3 regions of the Micromonospora sp. NPDC003197 genome follow, and region 3 is predicted to be linked to each of the others. Evidence: riboswitches for the same ligand, from Rfam matches in the RefSeq annotation. Region 3 holds a riboswitch; each other region holds the start of a gene.
The links. Region 3 has a riboswitch for cyclic di-AMP ahead of ACWDV4_RS03135 (coiled-coil domain-containing protein). Riboswitches for the same ligand answer to the same signal wherever they lie in the genome.

Region 1 (6,242 bases), on a different contig from region 3:
CGCCGCCGAGGCGACCTGGTGGACCCCGGCCGGGTTGCTGCTGACCGGGCTCGGCTGGCTCGGCCTCGGCTGGTCCGTACGCGCCGCCGGGCGTACCGGGCTGGGCTGGCTGACCCTGGCGCTGGGCGGCTTCGCCCTGCTCGGAGCCCTCGACCGGGGGCTGGTCATGGTGCCGTTCACCCCGATCGGTCCGGTGTGGGTACGGATCCTGCTGGAGTTGGTCTGGGTGCCCTGGGCACTGCTCGCCCTGCGTCGCCGCCCGGCCACCGCACCCGTCGCGCTGCGTCGCCGCCCCGCCACCACACCCGTCGGAACGTGACGGAGATCAAATACCCGCCGACATACCTCGCTCGGCAGCACGTACCTGGGCGGTTACCCGTACCCTCGCTCTGGTCACCGTCACGAACCGACAACCCACCGACGAGGTGGGTCGGTTCGTGACGATGGCCTACCACCGATCGTCCAGGAGCCAGCGCGTTGACCGACCTCACCACCCTCGAACAGGAGATGGCCGCTGAACAGCACCATCTCGACCGGGTCTACGCCCGGTTGGCTGCGCTGCGCCAGTCGGCCGCGCTGGCGGAGCAGGAGGGCTACCAACTGGCTCGGGTGGGCAACTTCGGGGCGCTGGTGGAGCGGGACGCGATGGTCTTCCACGCCGCCCGACGACGGCACTCGCTCGACGCCGAGCACGAGGGCTTGGTCTTCGGCCGGCTGGACCTGCGCACCGGTCCGGTGATGCACATCGGCCGGCTCGGCATTCGCGGCGAGAGCGCCGAACCGCTGCTGATCGACTGGCGGGCACCAGCCGCCGCCGCCTTCTACCAGGCCACCGCCGCCGATCCGCAGGGCGTGATCCGGCGGCGGACGATCCAGTCCACCGGCGAGCGGGTCACCCGGATCGAGGACGACCTGCTCGACCCGGCCGCCGCACCGCCCGGGATGCGAGTGGTCGGTGACGGTGCGCTGTTGGCCAACCTGTCCCGGGCCACCGGCCGGGGCATGCGCGACATCGTCGCCACCATCCAGCGGGAGCAGGACCAGGCCATCCGCTCCCCCGGTTCCGGAGTGACGATCGTCTCCGGCGGGCCGGGGACCGGCAAGACGGCGGTGGCCCTGCACCGGGCCGCGTACCTGCTCTATTCCGACCGGAACCGGTTCGCCGGGGGCGGTGTCCTGGTGGTCGGCCCGTCCGGGGTCTTCGTCCAGTACATCGCCTCGGTGCTGCCCTCGCTCGGTGAGGAGACGGCGACCCTGCACTCGCTGGGCTCGCTCTTCCCCGGGGTGGTGGCGACCCGAGTCGACCGGACCGAGGTCGCCGCGATCAAGGGCTCGCTCCGGATGCGCCAGGTGCTGCGTCGGGCGGCCCGGGACGCGGTACCGGACGGTCCGGGCGAGCTGCGCCTGCTCTACCGGGGTGAACTGCTCCGGCTGAGCACCGCCGAACTGGACAAGATCCGCACTCGGGCGCTCGCCGGGGGCGGTCGCCGCAACGAGGTACGCCGGATCGGCTTCGACGGGATCTTCTCCGCACTCTGGGCCCAGGTCCGCAAGATGCGCGTCGGTCGCCTGCCCGACCAGCGGGTGTTCGAGGACGAGGTGGCCGAGCGGCCCGAATTCCGGGACTTCCTGCGCGCCTGGTGGCCCCGGCTGCACCCGTGGCATGTGCTCGGCTGGCTGGCGATGCCGGAGCGGCTGCGCGCGTACACGGCGGGAATCCTGTCCGGTGCCGAGACCCGGCTGCTCGCCGAGTCGTACCGGAATCTGGATGCGGACGGGCCGACGATCGCCGATGTCGCCCTGCTCGACGAGTTGGACGAGCTGCTCGGCAAGCCGATGAAGCGGGCCGCCCGACGCAAGCGGGACCCGTTCCAGCTCGCCGGTGGGGTACGGGAGTTGAGCACGTACGCCGACCGGCAGCGCGCCGCGCGGGCCGACCGGCAGCGGCCGGAGGACTACCGCGAGTACGCCCACGTGGTGGTGGACGAGTCGCAGGACGTCTCCCCCATGCAGTGGCGGATGATCGGCCGGCGGGGCCGGCTGGCGTCCTGGACCGTGGTGGGTGATCCGGCGCAGACCGCCTGGGCCGGCGACCCGCGTGAGCTTGCCCAGGCTCGGGACAAGGCGCTGGGCAGTCGGCCCCGGCACGAGTACACCCTCTCCACCAACTACCGCAACCCGGCAGAGATCTTCGCCGTCGCTGCGGAGGTGATCCGCGAGGTACATCCGGACCTGCCGCTGCCCACCGCCGTACGGACCACCGGGGTCGAGCCGGTCGCGCTGCGGGTGCCCGCCGCCGAGCTGCCAGAACAGGTCCGTACCGCCACCGCGCGACTGCTCGCCGAGGTGGAGGGGACGGTCGGCGTGATCACGCCGGTACCGCGCCGGACCGAGATCGCCGACTGGGTGGCGGAGCTGGCCGGACCGCGCCTACAGGTGGTCGACTGTCTCCAGGCCAAGGGCATGGAGTACGACGGGGTCGTGCTGGTCGCGCCCGGGGAGATCCGGGCCGATTCGGAGTCGGGGGTACGCACCCTCTACGTCGCCCTGTCCCGGGCCACCCAGCGGCTCACCACCATCGACCTCACCGACTGACCCGCGCCCGTCGTCCCGGCCCACCGGCGCCGCTGTTGCTGTCCTCTCCCTGTCCCCTGCTGCCCGCATGCTCTCTCTAGGTCTACCTTCTCCCTGCTTCTGCTTTGCCAGCGTTTCGCTTGCACATATTGCGATGTGAACATAAGTTGAGCCAGACGCGCGGGAGCGACGGAGGGTGGGCCGATGGGGGCTGGACACGACCACGGCGGGCAGGTGATGCGCGCCGCGGAGCGCCACCGGGGACGGCTCTGGGCCGCCTTCGCCGTGCTCGCCACGTTCATGGTCGTCGAGGCGGTCGCCGCCCTCATCACCGGGTCACTGGCCCTACTCTCCGACGCCGGGCACATGTTCACCGACGTACTCGGAATCGGCATGGCCCTGGCCGCGATCACCGCGACCCGCCGGACGACGAACGACCCGCAGCGCACCTTCGGCCTCTACCGCCTGGAGGTGCTCGCGGCGCTGGCCAACGCGGTGCTGCTCTTCGGCGTCGCGATCTACGTCCTCGTCGAGGCGGTACGCCGATTCGGTGAACCGCCACACGTGCTCGCCGGGCCGATGTTCGTCGTAGCCGTACTCGGCCTGCTGGCCAACGTCGTCGCCTTCGCCCTACTGCGCTCCGGCGCCAAGGAGAGCATCAACCTGCGCGGGGCCTACCTGGAGGTGCTCGGCGACCTGCTCGGCTCGGTCGGGGTCATCGTCGCCGCCGGCCTGATCGCGCTGACCGGCTGGTGGTGGGCCGACCCGCTGGTCGCGGTGGCCATCGGCGTCTTCATCCTGCCGCGCACCTGGCGGCTGGGCCGGGCGGCGGTACGCATCCTGGTGCAGGCTGCCCCCGAGCACCTGCACGTCCCCGCCGTGGCGGAGCGGCTCTCCGCCGTCCCCGGGGTTGCCGACGTGCACGATCTGCACGTGTGGACCCTCACCTCCGGGATGGAGGTCGCCTCCGCGCACCTCACCATCGAGCCGGGCACGGAGGTGGCACAGGTGCTCGCCGCCGCACGGGTGGCCCTGCACGACGACTTCCACATCGAACACGCGACCCTACAGGTCGAGCCGGGTACGGAGCCCGGCACCTGCGGACCGACCGGGTGGTAGGGGTCTGACGCGCCGAGATTCAGCGACGAGATTCAGCGGTGCCATTTAGCAGCGTCTTAAGTTTCCGCGTACGGTCATGATCTTTCTCGGCGCTACCGGTAGGCTCGGTCGAGGTCACCACCAGGCGGCACCGGCACCGGTGCCGGTGGTGACTGCCGCCTAATCGCCATCTGCGAACCGGGGAACCACCACTTGGGGTGCATCCGCGTCAGCGGTAGGGATCTTCCGTCCCGAACCCGTCAGCTAACCCGGTCGGCGGCTGACGGAAGGACAACTGCATGCCATTCCCGGCACCCGTACGACGAACGGCCGCCCGCATGACGGCGCTGGTGGCCGCAACGATCACGGTCTGCCTGACGGTCGCCGTACCGGCGGGCGCCGCCCCGGTAACCGCCGGGGCACCCGGCGCAACCGCCAGCGGGATGCCCCGCCTGGTCACCGCCGCTGGGCTCCTCGCCGCTCCAGACACCGCCGACCCGGAGGGCGGCAGCCCCAGCCTGCGGAAACAGCTTGAGGCGGCCTCGAAGGGCTACCTGGACGCCAAGGCGGCGCTGGACAACTCCATCAAACGACAGAAGCAGCTCGCCGAACACCTCGCGGCCATCGAGGCCGAACTGCCCACCCGGGCCGCGACCGTGGGTGAGCTGGCCGGAGCGGCCTACCGGACCGGTCGCCTCGGCACGGTGGCCGCCCTGCTCAACAGCGACTCCCCGGATGGCTTCGTGGACCGCGCGGCCACCCTCGGGATGGTCGCCAGCAGCGAGGACCGGCAACTTCGGGCGCTACTCGACACCCGCGAACGGGAGAGCCGGGCGAAGGCGGCGCTGGACAACGAGATCCGCGAGCAGCGCAAACAGGTCGCCGTCATGGCCAGCCGCAAGCAGCAGGCCGAGCGGGCCCTGGCCACCGCCGGCAGCGGCTCCCCCAGCGCTGGCGTGACCGGCAGCAACTCCTCGGCGGCGAAGCCCGCACCACGCAACTCCGACGGCTCGTGGCCAAACGAGTCGTGCAGCGTGAACGACCCCACCACCTCGGGCTGCATCACACCGCGCACCCTGCACGCGATGAACCAGGCCAAGGCCGCCGGCTTCACCCGGTACGTCTCCTGCTATCGCAGTGGCGGTTCCGGCGAGCACCCGAAGGGGCGGGCCTGCGACTTCGCCGCCCAGAAGGGTGGCTTCGGCGGGGTGGCGACCGGCGGGGACCGGACCTACGGCAACAACCTGGCGGCGTACTACGTGAACAACGCCAACCGGCTCGGGGTGCTCTACGTGATCTGGTTCAAGCAGATCTGGCTACCGAGCAGCGGCTGGAAGTCGTACAGCGGCGGCAACGGCGACCCTTCCAGCGACCACACCAACCACGTCCACCTCTCCGTGTATTGATGCGCTGAGGTTTGAGGTTAGGAAGGGCCCCTTCCTATCGCTTTTTGTATAGGAAGGGGCCCTTCCTAACCGCCGTCGGCGGCGACCAGGCCGCCCAGCAGCAGCCGGATCCCGGGTACCGGGTCGGTCTTCGTGTCGGGGAACGCCACCCCGTGCAGCACCACCCCGTCGAGGTAGTCGGCGAGCAGTCGGCCATGTCCCGCCGGATCGGTCGAGCCGATCCCCCGCAGCCACGGGATCCCCCACTCGATGATCTCGCGGTTGCCGCGCACCAGTTCCTGTTGCAGCTCGGGGCGGACCCCGGCCTCCACAAACAGCGCCAGCCGGGCCAGTGTCTGACAGCGTCCCGGGCCGGTGGCGAAGCGTACGAACTCTCCCAGCGCCCCGGCCAGCTCGTCGATGTCGGCGGGCTGGATCACGCCGGCGAACCGCTGCCATACTTCCCGGTCCAGCTCGGTCATCCGGGTCACCACCCCGGTGAGCAACGCGTCCCGGGTACGGAAGTAGTTGGACGTGGAGCCGGCCGGCAGACCGGACTCAGCATCCACCGCCCGATGGGTCAGCTGGCGCAGCCCTCGCTCGCCCAACACCCGGATGGCCGCGTCGGCGATCCGGACCTGCCTGCTCTCCATGTGGATCACCTTAGGCCACTACGACTGTAGTGCATTTACTACATCCGTAGTACGGTTCGACGCATGAGCAGAAGAGCGGGCATCATCGGGGGCGGGATCGGTGGCCTGGCCACCGGGATCATGCTGCATCGGGCCGGCTGGTCGGTACGGGTCTTCGAGCGGGCCGGCACGCCGGGCGGCACCGGCACGGCGCTGGGCATGTGGCCGGAGGCGTTGCGCGCGCTGGACGCGATGGGGCTGGGTGACGCGGTACGCGCCATCGGCACCCGACAACGCAGCGGCGATCTGCTGCGACCGGACGGCAGCCGGATCACCACCATCGACGTGGCCGCCATGGCCCGCCGCACCGGCGAGGCCGTACACCTGATCTCCCGGCCGGCGCTGCTCCGCCTGCTGGCCGAGGCGCTCCCAACAGACCTGCTCTCCCTCGACACGGAGATCTCCGACGTTGCCGCACTACAGCGGGAGTACGACGTGGTGGTGGTCGCCGACGGCATCTTCAGCCAGACCCGTACCGCCCTCTTCGGCCCGA
Region 2 (6,242 bases), on a different contig from region 3:
CTCCGGCTCTGGCGACCAGGTCTCGGACACCCCGGCCGAGGCTTCCGCCGCCTACCAGTGCCCGACCGGGCGGAACACGTGCAGCTCGACCGGTGTAGACCCGATCCACAACTTCATGGACTACACCTACGACTCCTGCATGTACGAGTTCACGACCGGCCAGGCGACCCGAATGCTGAACGCCTGGAACGCCTACCGCGCTCCGTAAAGATCTGATCCAGCGGTGCCGGCTCGGTCAACGGGCCGGCACCGGCGCGTACCCCGGGATTATCGACTCGTATTCAGGGACCGCGAGCCGGTGGATCCGCCGGCTGCGGCGCGTCGCCAGGCCCGAGCTGTTCATCCGGTTGCGGCCCCCGGCCGGATCGAACCACACCTGTACGGCGGGCCGGCCGGACCCACCACCGCCGCCGAACGCGCTCGCACCGTTGCCGTTGCCGTAACTGTCGCCGTTGCCGTCACTGTCGCCGTTGCCGACGCTGTTGCCGTGCCGGGACAGCATCGCCACGTCGACGGTGAACTCGAACAGTCGCCAGTCGACCTGCGGTGCGGCCCGTGCGCTGTCGGCAAGCCGGGCGACCCGGGCCTGGTCGGTGACAGGACGAGCCCGCCCCGCGACGTACGCCTCGTCGTCGCTCTCCTCCGGCGGGAAGGAGTGCAGCGCGTAGCGACCGTCGCGTTCGAGATCGCGCCGTTTCGGCGAGTCGACGATGAAGCAGAACAGCCCCTCGTCGGTGATCACAGGCGAGACCGGGTGGACGCGAGGGCCGCCGTCGGCCCGGACAGTGGCCAGGTAGCCGAAGCCTGGCCCGTACTGCTGTATGAGTGAGCGGATCGCGGCGGCGAGCCGGGGATCGTCAGTGGCGAATTCGGACCAGGAAGCCATGGGATCATCCTATCGAACATATGTTCGAGATCGGTAGTGCGACGCCGCTGGTCAGACGGGAGGTCGCTATGGTGGCACGATGCTGCTCTCCGACCGTGACCTCGTCAGCGAGATCAAGGCGGGCGCCTTGGCGCTGGAACCGTTCGAGCCGGCGCTGGTTCAGCCGTCCAGCATCGACGTACGCCTCGACCGGCTGTTTCGGGTGTTCAACAACCACCTCTACACGCACATCGACCCGTCCCGGCAACAGGACGACCTGACCTCGGTGGTCGACGTGCCCGACGGTGAGCCGTTCGTGCTACACCCGGGCGAGTTCGTGCTCGCCTCCACGCTGGAGGTGATCTCCCTCGGCGATCAGCTCGCCGGGCGGCTGGAGGGCAAGTCGAGCCTGGGCCGGTTGGGTCTGCTCACCCACTCGACCGCGGGCTTCATCGACCCCGGCTTCTCCGGTCACGTCACGTTGGAACTGTCCAACGTCGCCAACCTGCCGATCACCCTCTGGCCGGGCATGAAGATCGGCCAGTTGTGCATCTTCCGGCTCTCGTCCCCGGCCGAGCACCCGTACGGCTCCGAGGTGTACGGCTCGCGCTACCAGGGGCAGCGGGGGCCGACGCCGAGCCGGTCCTGGCAGAACTGGCGGACCTGGCCAACCCGCTGACGCGTACCACGGGTGTTAGGAAGGGGCCCTTCCTATGCAAAATGCGATAGGAAGGGGCCCTTCCTAACACCAAAAACCGTTAGCCTGGGCGGCCGTAGCTGTGCACGCCGCCGTCGACCTTGCGCATCCTGACCTTGTCGCCGCTGGTGGGGGCATGCACCACCCAACCGTTGCCGACGTAGATGCCGACGTGCGCGAGGTTGCTGTAGAAGACCAGGTCACCTGGGCGTAGCTCGGCACGGCTCACGTGCGGCATCATCGCCCGTTGCCGGGCCGCGTTGTGCGGCAGCGTAACGCCGGCCTGCTGCCAGGCCCGCAGGGTCAGGCCCGAGCAGTCGTACGAGTTGGGTCCGGCCGCACCCCACACGTAGGGCTTACCGATCTGGGCGCAGGCGAACTTGACCACCTGCCCGATCGAGCCGCCCGGGTAGGTCGCGGGGCAGGGGGCCGGTCGGAGCACGCCACCGCCACCGTTGCCGTACGCCACCAGGCGCAGCTTCTGCAGCCGGGCGACCTCGGCGTCGATCTCCTTCTTCTTCGCCGCCAGCTCAGCCTCGGTCCGGGTGAGCTGGGCGACCAGCACGTCCAGCGGCCCCTTCTGCGCGGCGTACTTGTTCTTCAGGTCGACCACGGCCTGGATGTCGTGCTGCTGCTGGCGAGCGAACTGGTCGAGCACGCCGAGCTGGTCCATGAGGCTGGTGGGTGAGCCGGTGGCAAGGATGGCGTTGAGGGTGGAGGCGTTGTTGCCCTTGTACGCCTGGACGGCCAGCTCGCTGACCTTCCCCATCGCCTCGTCGACCTGGCGTTGCAGCGGCTGGATCTTCTTGCCCAGCGCGTCGGCCTGCTTCTTCTTGACGGCCAAATCCTGGCGGGTGGCGTTGTGCTTTTCGATGATCGGTTCCAGCTTCGCCCACGCCTTGTCGATCTGATTCTCGATCTCGGTCACCGACGGCTCGGCGTGGGCCGGGGTCGCGCCAACGAGCACGACGGCGATGCTGGCGATCGCGGCGAGCGTGGCGGTGAACAGGGACCGACGGGTAGGTGGCATCGCCGGTTCTCGGTCGGCGTGCACCGACCCGAACGGGCGCAACCGGGGGGCATGATGTGCCACCGGTGTCCGTACTCCTTCTTCCTGACCGCCTACCGAGTTAGCTGACGGGTTCGGGCGGGAAGATGTGCGCCCTACCGCGGATCGCGGATTCACCCCAAATGGATCACGTGGGTCCCCGGTTCGATCTTGCGAACGATTCGGCGGTATCGAGCCGACGTCGCCCCGGGTGGACGAACTGCCCTCGTCTCGACCGTCCCCAACCTAAGGAAGTGCACTACCAGGGCGCAACCCGAACCGGCAAGATAATTCGCTTCGTACAGCCATCGGTCACTAAGGGTGGACTTCGGGCGGCAGATGCGAAGAAATCTTTCACTTCGATCGCCGTTCTCGCAAGCCATTGACGAACCACCCCTGGGCGAGTGAGGGTGACCAATGAGTCATCCCCCGAATGGAGGTTCGATGCACCGTCCGAAAGTACCGCTGAGCAGCCGGATACTGCTCAGTACCGCGATAGTCGGCGCGGCGACGCTCGTCACCGCCGCGCCCACGTCCGCCGCCGCGACCGTACCCACCACCGCCAACGCACCGGTCGACTCCCGACAGCAGGACTACGCCACCGCCGCCAGCGACTACGGCGTACCGGAGAGCGTCCTGCTGGGAGTTTCCTATCTCCAGTCCCGCTGGGACACCAACGCCGGCACCCCCAGCACCGCCGGCGGCTACGGCCCGATGCACCTCACCGACGCCGCCCACGTGGCCAGCCTGCCCACCTCCGGCGGTCACCACGACTCGGAGGAAGACCCGCGCGGCGACGAATCCCGGCGGTCACTGGCCCGCCAGCACCCCAGCGTGGCCACTCCGGACAGCGCAGCGCTACGCACCCTGGGCGCCGCCGCCACGCTCACCAGCACCGGGGCGGAGTCGCTACGTACCGACGCGCGGGCGAACATCCGGGGCGGCGCAGCGCTGCTGTCGTCGTACCAGAAGGCCCTGGCCGGACCGGCGGGAAGCGCGAGCGACCCGGCGGCCTGGTACGGCGCGGTGGCCCGGTACTCCGGTGCGGAGACCAGCGACGCCGCCGCGGCCTTCGCCGACGAGGTCTACGCCACCATCCGTACGGGTGTCAGCCGGGTCACCGACGACGGGCACCGGATCACCCTCGCCGCGCACCCCGAGCTCGACCCGGTCCGGGCCTGGCTGGCGAAGCTCGGCCTGCGCACGCCCGCCCGCCCGGACGGGCTCGAATGCCCGACCACCATCTCCTGCGAGTGGCTGCCCGCCCCCTACCAGCTGCTCGGCGACGGCACCGACCCGGGCAACTACGGCAACCACGACAAGGGCAACCGGCCGACGCAGCAGAAGATCGAGTACATCCTCATCCACGACGCCGAGGGCTACTTCGACAGCACCACCCGGCTGGCCCAGGACCCGGAGTGGGTGAGCTGGCACTACACGATGCGCTCGGTGGACGGCCACACCGCCCAACACCTGAAGACGAAGGACGTCGGCTGGCACGCCGGCAACTGGTACGTCAACGCCAAGGCGGTCGGCATCGAGCATGAGGGCTTCGCCGCCCAGGGCACCTGGTACACCGAGGCGATGTACCGCAGCTCGGCCAAGCTGGTGAGCTACCTGGCCAAGAAGCACAATGTGCCGCTGGACCGGCAGCACATCATCGGCCACGACAACGTGCCGGGCACCGTGCCGGGCACCGTCCGGGGGATGCACTGGGACCCGGGCCCGTACTGGGACTGGTCGCACTACTTCGACCTGCTGGGGGCACCGATCCGGGGCACCGGCACGCCGCGTACCGGCCTGGTCACGCTCGACCCGGACTTCGCCACCAACCGGCCGAACTTCTACGGCTGCGCCAAGTCACCGCCGGCCTCGCCGACCGAGCCCTGCCCCTCGCGTGGCTCGTCCTCGGTGATCCTGCACAGTGCGCCCAGCCCGGACGCGCCGCTGGTCAACGACATCGCGCTGCGGCCGGACGGCACCCCGAACACGATGCAGATCTCCGACCACGGGGCGCGGGGTTCGACGGGCCAGACGTACGCCATCGCCGACCGGCAGGGCGACTGGACCGCGATCTGGTACCTCGGGCAGAAGGCGTGGTTCCACAACCCGGCCTCGGCCCCGACCGCCAAGTGGTCGGTCGGCCTGGTCGTGACCCCCAAGCCGGGCAAGGCCACCATCCCGGTGTACGGGCGGGCCTACCCGGAGCAGGCCGCCTACCCGGCCGGGGTGCCGTACCAGACGATCACCCCGCTGCAGTACACGCTCTCCGCCGGGCAGCGGTACGCGGTCGGGGACGTGCTACCGGGCGAGTACTACCGGGCCTCGACGTTCGAAGGGACGTCCCCTGGTGACTTCACGGTGATCCGGGGCGAGAACCGGTACGTCCAGATCCAGTTCGGTCATCGCATCATGTTCGTCAACCTCGACGACGTGCAGATCCTGCCGTCGCCGATCGGCGCGCCGCGCTGAGTTGTTCTTGGATGTTAGGAAGGGCCCCTTGCTATGCAAAAAGCGATAGCAAGGGGCCCTTCCTAACACCTCAGCCGATGCGGCGGTACGCCGTCACCGACTTACCGAAGCTACCCACCGAGGCCACCGTCACGTTCTGGCCGACCGTCGGCGCGTGGACCATCAACCCGTTGCCGATGTAGAGGCCGACGTGGCTCGGGAAGAAGACCAGGTCACCCGGACGCGCCTCAGCGCGGGTGACGCCCCTACCCATCGTGATCTGGTCGCCCGTGTAGTGGGGCAGGTAGATCCCGGCCTTGCCGAAGGCGTACTGGGTCAGCCCGGAGCAGTCGAACGAGTTCGGCCCGGTCGCACCCCACACGTACGGGTCGCCCACCTGGGCGCAGGCGGTCTCGATCGCGATCCGCGCGGCGGAGGTGACCACCCCGTTGATCGTCGGACAGTTGGCAACCTTGACAACCGTCTTCGGCATCATGGCCTTCAACTTCGTGACCTCGGCGTCGATCTCCTTCTTCTTGCCGGCCAGTTCGGCCTCCTGCCGGGCCCCCTGCGCGATCAGGTTGTCGAGCCGCGTCTTCTCGGCGTTGTACTTGTCCCGGATGGTTACCACATCCGCGATCTGCCGCCGCTCGTGCTCGTTCAACAGATTGAGATAGGTCAGCTGATCGGCCAGCGTGGTGGGGTTACCGGTCGTCAACAATGCGTTCAGGTTGGACGACGGACCGCTCTTGTAGAACCGCACCGCCAGGCCACCGACGCGGCTCAACGCCTCGTCGACCTGAAGGGAAAGGGGCTGGATCTTCTTTTCCAGCTCCGCCGCCTTCTTCTGGTTGGCCTTCAGGTCGACGCGCACCTTGTTGTACTGCTCGATGACGCCCTCGAGTTCTTCCCACTTCTTCTCGATCTGCGCATCGATTTCTTCCGGGGTGGGCGCGGCCTGCGCCTGCGCGGCGGGCACCAGGCCAACACAAGCCGCTGCGACTATTGCCGCCAGACGGTGCAAGACCCGACGCGCGGCGTTACGACGGGTGGATACCTGCTCCGGCGTACGAGGATGGGATGGCCGACTTCGCACCGGCGCGACTCCTTCGTGACCGACCGCCGGGCGCCTCGCGGAGGGGGAAGCTGAGGCCGACTATCCGCAAACGGTCGGTGCCCCA
Region 3 (6,242 bases):
GAGCACCACGTCCCGGACGGTGTATTCGGGGTCGAGTTGGAGGGTTTGCGGCAGGGAGGCGACCTGGAGGTCGCGTCGGTGGGTGACCCGGCCGCTGTCCGGTTCCTCGGCGCGGGTCAGCAGCCGCAGCAGGGTGGACTTGCCGGCACCGTTGAGCCCGACCACGCCGATCCGGTCGGCGCTGTCCAGTCCGAGGGACACGTCGGTGAGCAGTTGCCCGACCGCGCCGTAGCCCTTGGACGCGCGGTCCAGGTTGACGATGTTGGCCACCACACCTGCCTTTCCCATGGTCGAGGCGCCCGCCGGGCTGGGCGGTGCCGATCATTCGGGGATCGGCGGAGGCGTCGTACGGTGACGCCGGCCCGGGAGGGCGCCTGAGTCGACAAGCCTACGCGGGGTACGCCTCGGCCGACGGGTCAGACCACCGAGGCTCCGGTCAGAGCATCCGAGCCCCGGTACAGAGCATCCGAACCTTGGTCAGACCACCCGGGCCCCGGGGACCGGCCCGTACGCGGGGTAGGCGGTCCGGCAGACCGATGAGCTGGCCAGTTCGGCGGCGATCCGCCGGGCGTGGTTCTCGTCGGCGGCGAGGAAGACGCAGGTCGGCCCGGAGCCGGAGACGATGCTGGCGAGCGCCCCGGCCGTCTCGCCGGCCGCGAGGGTCGCCGCCAGGCTGGGGCGCAGGGACAGGGCGGCGATCTGCATGTCGTTGCCGAGCGCCGCGGCGAGCACCTTCGGGTCGCGCTGCCGTAGGGCGGCGAGCAGGGAGTCCGGGTTGCCCAGCGGATCGGGGGCGTCGTGTTCGGCGCGGAGCCGGTCGAGTTCGCGGTAGACGGCGGGGGTGGAGAGGCCACCGTCGGCGGCGGCGACGACCCAGTGCCAGGTGGTGGGTCGGGCGAGGACCGGGCTGACCGCCTCGCCCCGGCCGGTTCCCAGCGCGGTACCGCCGTGCAGCAGGAAGGGCACGTCGGAGCCGAGGCCGGCGGCGATCGCCGCCAGTTCTTCGCGGGCCAGGTTGGTGCCCCACAGGGTGTCGCAGGCGACCAGCGTGGCGGCGGCGTCGGCGCTGCCGCCGGCCAGTCCGCCGGCGAGCGGGATCTGCTTGCGCAGGTGCAGCCGGGCGTGGGCGGGCACCCCGGCGTACGCGGCCAGGGCTCGGGCCGCCCGGATGACCAGGTTCGACTCGTCGAGGGCCAGTTCGCCGGTGCCTTCGCCCGCCATGGTGAGGGTGAGGGTGTCCCCGCGTCGGGCGGTCAGCTCGTCATAGCTGGAGATCGCGTGGTAGACGGTGGTCAGTTCGTGGTAGCCGTCGGGGCGTACCGGGCCGACACCGAGGTGCAGGTTGATCTTTGCAGGTACCCGTACCTTGACCGGGCCGGCCGCGCCCCGTCGCTGCTGATCGTCATCGTCGTCCGGCCGCCACGCCTCGGTCACGGGACGATGCCCAGGAGCCGGGGCCGGATGTCGGATGGTTGCGCAGACCTCGTCATGGGCACCGCGACAGCCTACTCGGCACCTGACGTACCCGATGGAGCCGACGCGGCGATCGCGGCGAACTGCTCCACGGTGAGTGACTCACCCCGGGCGCTGGGGTCGACCCCCGCCGTGACCAGGGCCTCAGCCGCCCGGTCGGCACCGCCGGCCCAGCCGGCGAGGGCGGCCCGCAGGGTCTTACGGCGCTGCGCGAACGCCGCGTCCACCACCGCGAAGACCCGGGACCGGGGTACGTCCGGTCGGGGCGGCTCGCGCCGGGTGAAGGCGACCAGCCCGGAGTCGACGTTGGGCACCGGCCAGAACACGTTGGGCGGCACCTTCCCGGCGCTGCGGGCGGCGGCGTACCAGGCGAGTTTGACCGACGGAATGCCGTAGACCTTGGATCCGGGGCCGGCGATCAGTCGGTCGGCCACCTCCTTCTGCACCATCACCAGGCCATGCCGCAGGCTGGGCAGCTCGGCCAGCAGGTGCAGTACGACCGGCACCGCCACGTTGTAGGGCAGGTTCGCGACCAGCGCGGTCGGCGCCGGGTCGGCCAGGTCGGCGGCGGTGACCCGCAACGCGTCGGCCCGGTGCACGGTCAGCCGCCCGGCGACGTCCGGCCCGCAGTGCTCGGCCACGGTCTGCGGCAACGCCTCGGCCAGCACCGGATCGATCTCCACGGCGTGTACGTGCGCCACGGCGGGCAGCAGCGCCAGGGTGAGCGACCCGAGTCCCGGGCCGACCTCCACCGCCACGTCGTCGGGGCTCACTCCGGCGGCGGTCACGATGCGCCGGACCGTGTTCGGGTCGTGCACGAAGTTCTGCCCAAGCTTCTTGGTCGGGGTCACGCCCAGCCGCGCAGCCAGCTCCCGAATCTCCCCGGGGGTTAGGAAGGGCCCCTTCTTATCGCTTTCTGCAGGTAAAGGGTCCCTTCCTAACCCTTGTGGCGTCACCATGGGCCGAAGACCCGCTCGCCGGTGGCGGAGATCGCCGTACACAACTCGGTCAGGTCCGACCCGGTGGTCTCGGCCAACGACCGGACGGTGAGCGGAATCAGGTACGACCCGTTGGGCCGGCCCCGGTGCGGTGTCGGCGTGAGGTAGGGCGCGTCGGTTTCGACCAGCAGTTGGTCCAGCGGGGTGATCCGGGCGGCTTCCCGCAGTGCGTGGGCGCTGGCGAAGGTGACCGTGCCGGCGAAGCTGAGCACGTACCCCCGACGGACGCACTCAGCGGCGAACTCGGCGTCGCCAGAGAAGCAGTGCAGCACCACGGTCTGCGGGGCACCCTCCTCGTCGAGGACCCGCAGCACGTCGGCGTGTGCGTCCCGGTCATGGATCACCAGGGGTTTGTCGTACCGCTTGGCGATGGCGATGTGGGCCCGGAAGCTCAACTCCTGGGCGGCCCGCCCCTCGTCGCCGGTACGGAAGAAGTCCATCCCGGTCTCGCCGATGCCGCGTACCCGCTCCTCGGCGGCGAGCGCCTCGATCTGGCGCAGCGCCTCGTCCAGGTCATCGAGTCGGGGTGCCTCGTTGGGGTGCAGTGCGACGGTGGCGACGACTGCCCGATGTTGTCGGGCCACCTCGGCCCCCCAGCGGGACGAGGCCACGTCGACTCCGACCTGTACCAGTCGGTCGACTCCGACCCCGGCGGCCACCTCGATCATGGCGGCGACCGGGTCACCCGTTCCGGCCGCGACCGGGTCGCCGGCTCCGGCCGGTCCGCCAACCGGTTCAGCGCCAGCCAGGCCGCTGACGGACCCGGCCTCGGCCACGGTGATGTCCAGGTGGGTGTGGCTGTCGATCACCGTACGGGGCAGCGGCTCGGGTGGGGTGGGAAACTCCCCCGCCCGGCGCGCGGCGCGTTGGCGGCGGGACTCGGTTTGATCGCTCATCCCCGTCAGCATCACATATCCAGCTACGCCGTCCGGCGCAACCAGCCTTCAGCGGAGCTTGGCCGCCAATCGAAAACGGAATGGCGATGCCACGGGTCCACTGCACACATTGGTCGACGTTACGACAGATCGATATGTCAGCGAGCCGACACAGAGCGAGACGGTTACCGAAAGGCGCTGGCTGATAACGCTTTTCTCGGGTCGTCGGCGAAATAGATAGCCCACTGGGGTGTCGGGTAGGCTCGCTGGCGGCAATCGCCAGAAGGCACGATCAGGTGCCGGCGAGGCTGCCGCCTAATCGCCTGACCGGGCGAATCGGGGAACCGTGTTCGTGGGGTGAATCCGCAGTAGCGGTAGGGGCCACTTCCGCCTCGAACCCGTCAGCTAACCCGATCGGCGGCCGACGGAAGGAAGGTATCTTGACCGCACCCCTGCGCGGTTGGCTGACGACGATACTGGCGCTACTCGCCGCTGTGGCCCTGGTGGCACCCGCCGAGCGGGCCTGGGCAGAACCCAACGAGAACCCCAACGAGACCGAGACGCCGCTGCTCCGTGACGTGATCGAGTCGACCAACCGGGGATACATCCAGGCGAAGGCCAAGCTGGATCAGTCGAAGCGGCGGCAACAGGCTCTCAACCTCGAACTCCAGAAGGCCCAGGAGCGGCTCGATCTGCTCACCCCGCAGGTGGCGCAGATCGCGGCCCAGTCCTACCGCCAGGGCAGGCTTGGCGCGCTCGCCGTAATGCTGGAGAGTGACAGCCCCGACTCGTTCGTCCAGCGGGTGAGCCGGCTGGACGAGCTGAACCGGCTCAACGACCGGAAGCTGCGCGAACTCACCGAGGCCCGGGACATCGCCGAACGCGCCAAGGCCCAGCTCGATGCCGAGATCACCGAGCAGAACAAGCAGTTGACCATCATGACCAAGCAGAAGAAGGAAGCGGAGAAGGCGCTAGCGCTGGTCGGCGGGATGAGCCTGACCAAGGGGTTCGTCACCGCGACCTCGCCGGTGGCCAAGGCCGCTCCGCGTACGGCCAGCGGCGACTGGCCGAGCGAGTCGTGCAACCAGGACGACCCGACGACCTCCGGCTGCATCACGCCGCGCACGATGCACATGTACAAGGAGGTCAAGAAGGCCGGGTTCAACCGGTTCGTGGGCTGCTACCGATCGGGTGGCCCGTACGAGCACCCGAAGGGCCGCGCCTGCGACTGGTCGTTGATCAACCGGGGCTTCGTCTCGGCACAGAACCAGGACCAACGGATGTATGGCAACAACCTCACCGCGTTCCTGGTCCGTAACGCCGACCGGCTCGGCATCTACTACGTGATCTGGTACAAGCAGATCTGGATGCCGGCGACCGGCTGGAGTTCGTACAGCGGGGCGAGCGATCACACCGACCACGTACACGTGTCGATGCTTTGACTCCCGGCCGGGCGCGGCGACCGCGCCCGGCCGACGGCAGACCGAAACGTCAGCGGGACGAAGTATCGGTGGACCAAACGAAGCGGCCCGCTCCCGGGTAGATCCAGGGAGCGGGCCGCTTTCGTCGTAGCAGGGGTCGGAATGGTCAGCCGCCTCGTCGCAGCCTGGACTGTCGTCAGCCGCTGAGGCGGGCGAGTTCCTCCTCGACGATCGACGGGTCGAGCTTGCGGAAGACCGGCTTCGGTGCGGCCAGCGGTCGACCAGCCTCCACCGGTACGGACTCCCAGCGCGCACCGATCGTGTAGTCACCGGTCAGCACCGGGTACGCCGGCCCGCCGTCGAGGTCCTCGACCTCCACGATGGACGGCATCGGGGCGTGTACGCCGGTGCCGCCGAGCAGTTCGTGGATCTTCTGCGCGGAGTGCGGCAGGAACGGCGTGAGCAGCGTGTTGGCGTCGCTGACCACCTGCAACGCGACGTGCAGGATGGTGCCCATCCGGGGCTTGTCCTCGTCGCTCTTGAGCTTCCACGGTGCCTGGTCGGAGAGGTAGCGGTTGGCCTCGGCGACCACCCGCATCGCCTCGCCGATCGCCGCCTTCTGCCGGTGCTTGGCGATCAGGTCACCGACGGTGGCGAAGCCGGCCCGGGCGACGGCCAGCAGCGCCTCGTCCGCCTCGGTGAGCCCGGCGGCGTCGATCGCCGGGATCGCGCCGAAGTTCTTCGCCGCCATCGAGATCGACCGGTTGACCAGGTTGCCCCAGCCGGCGACCAGTTCGTCGTTGTTGCGGCGCAGGAACTCGGCCCAGGTGAAGTCGGTGTCGTTGCTCTCCGGGCCGGCGGCGGCGATGAAGTAGCGCAGCGCGTCGGCGTCGTAGCGTTCCAGGAAGTCGCGGACGTAGATGACCACCCGACGGGAGGAGGAGAACTTGCGCCCCTCCATGGTCAGGTATTCGCTGGAGACCACCTCGGTGGGCAGGTTGAGCGCCCCCAGCTGGCCCGGTTCACCGTCCCGGTCGCCGGCCCCGGAGTAGCCGAGCAGCAGCGCTGGCCAGATCACCGAGTGGAAGACGATGTTGTCCTTGCCCATGAAGTAGTAGCCGAGCGCGTCGTCGGCGGTCCACCACTTGCGCCACGCCTCCGGGTCGCCGGAGCGGCGGGCCCACTCGATCGACGCGGAGAGGTAGCCGACGACCGCGTCGAACCAGACGTAGATCCGCTTGTCGGTACGGTCCCGCCAGCCCTCCAGCGGAATCGGTACGCCCCATTCCAGGTCCCGGGTGATGGCCCGCGGCTGCAGATCGTCGAGGAGATTCTTGGAGAAGCGCAGGACGTTGGGGCGCCAGCCCTCCCGACTGTCCAGCCACCGGCCGAGCGCCTCGGCGAAGGCGGGCAGGTCGAGGAAGAAGTGTTCGGTCTCCACGAACTGCGGGGTCTCGCCGTTGATCTTCGACCGG

Region 1: linked by a shared signal. The riboswitch ahead of ACWDV4_RS16735 (coiled-coil domain-containing protein) and the one ahead of ACWDV4_RS03135 (coiled-coil domain-containing protein) in region 3 are both predicted to bind cyclic di-AMP.
Region 2: linked by a shared signal. The riboswitch ahead of ACWDV4_RS19275 (C40 family peptidase) and the one ahead of ACWDV4_RS03135 (coiled-coil domain-containing protein) in region 3 are both predicted to bind cyclic di-AMP.

The regions. Positions count from the first base shown of each region.
Region 1 is NZ_JBSFTE010000013.1:111,845-118,086, reverse strand. It holds gene ACWDV4_RS16750 (right-handed parallel beta-helix repeat-containing protein) at 1-319, shown strand, start outside; gene ACWDV4_RS16745 (HelD family protein) at 478-2,595, shown strand; gene ACWDV4_RS16740 (cation diffusion facilitator family transporter) at 2,779-3,693, shown strand; cyclic di-AMP (ydaO/yuaA leader) riboswitch at 3,840-3,967, shown strand; gene ACWDV4_RS16735 (coiled-coil domain-containing protein) at 3,972-5,078, shown strand; gene ACWDV4_RS16730 (TetR/AcrR family transcriptional regulator) at 5,144-5,710, opposite strand; gene ACWDV4_RS16725 (FAD-dependent monooxygenase) at 5,774-6,242, shown strand, end outside.
Region 2 is NZ_JBSFTE010000016.1:111,217-117,458, reverse strand. It holds gene ACWDV4_RS19290 (zinc metalloprotease) at 1-208, shown strand, start outside; gene ACWDV4_RS19285 (pyridoxamine 5'-phosphate oxidase family protein) at 236-886, opposite strand; gene dcd (dCTP deaminase) at 966-1,544, shown strand; gene ACWDV4_RS19275 (C40 family peptidase) at 1,624-2,655, opposite strand; cyclic di-AMP (ydaO/yuaA leader) riboswitch at 2,668-2,808, opposite strand; gene ACWDV4_RS19270 (N-acetylmuramoyl-L-alanine amidase) at 3,055-5,082, shown strand; gene ACWDV4_RS19265 (C40 family peptidase) at 5,153-6,157, opposite strand.
Region 3 is NZ_JBSFTE010000002.1:195,534-201,775, reverse strand. It holds gene ACWDV4_RS03155 (ABC-F family ATP-binding cassette domain-containing protein) at 1-270, opposite strand, end outside; gene ACWDV4_RS03150 (4-(cytidine 5'-diphospho)-2-C-methyl-D-erythritol kinase) at 478-1,434, opposite strand; gene rsmA (16S rRNA (adenine(1518)-N(6)/adenine(1519)-N(6))-dimethyltransferase RsmA) at 1,506-2,351, opposite strand; gene ACWDV4_RS03140 (TatD family hydrolase) at 2,426-3,379, opposite strand; cyclic di-AMP (ydaO/yuaA leader) riboswitch at 3,649-3,782, shown strand; gene ACWDV4_RS03135 (coiled-coil domain-containing protein) at 3,787-4,788, shown strand; gene metG (methionine--tRNA ligase) at 4,964-6,242, opposite strand, start outside.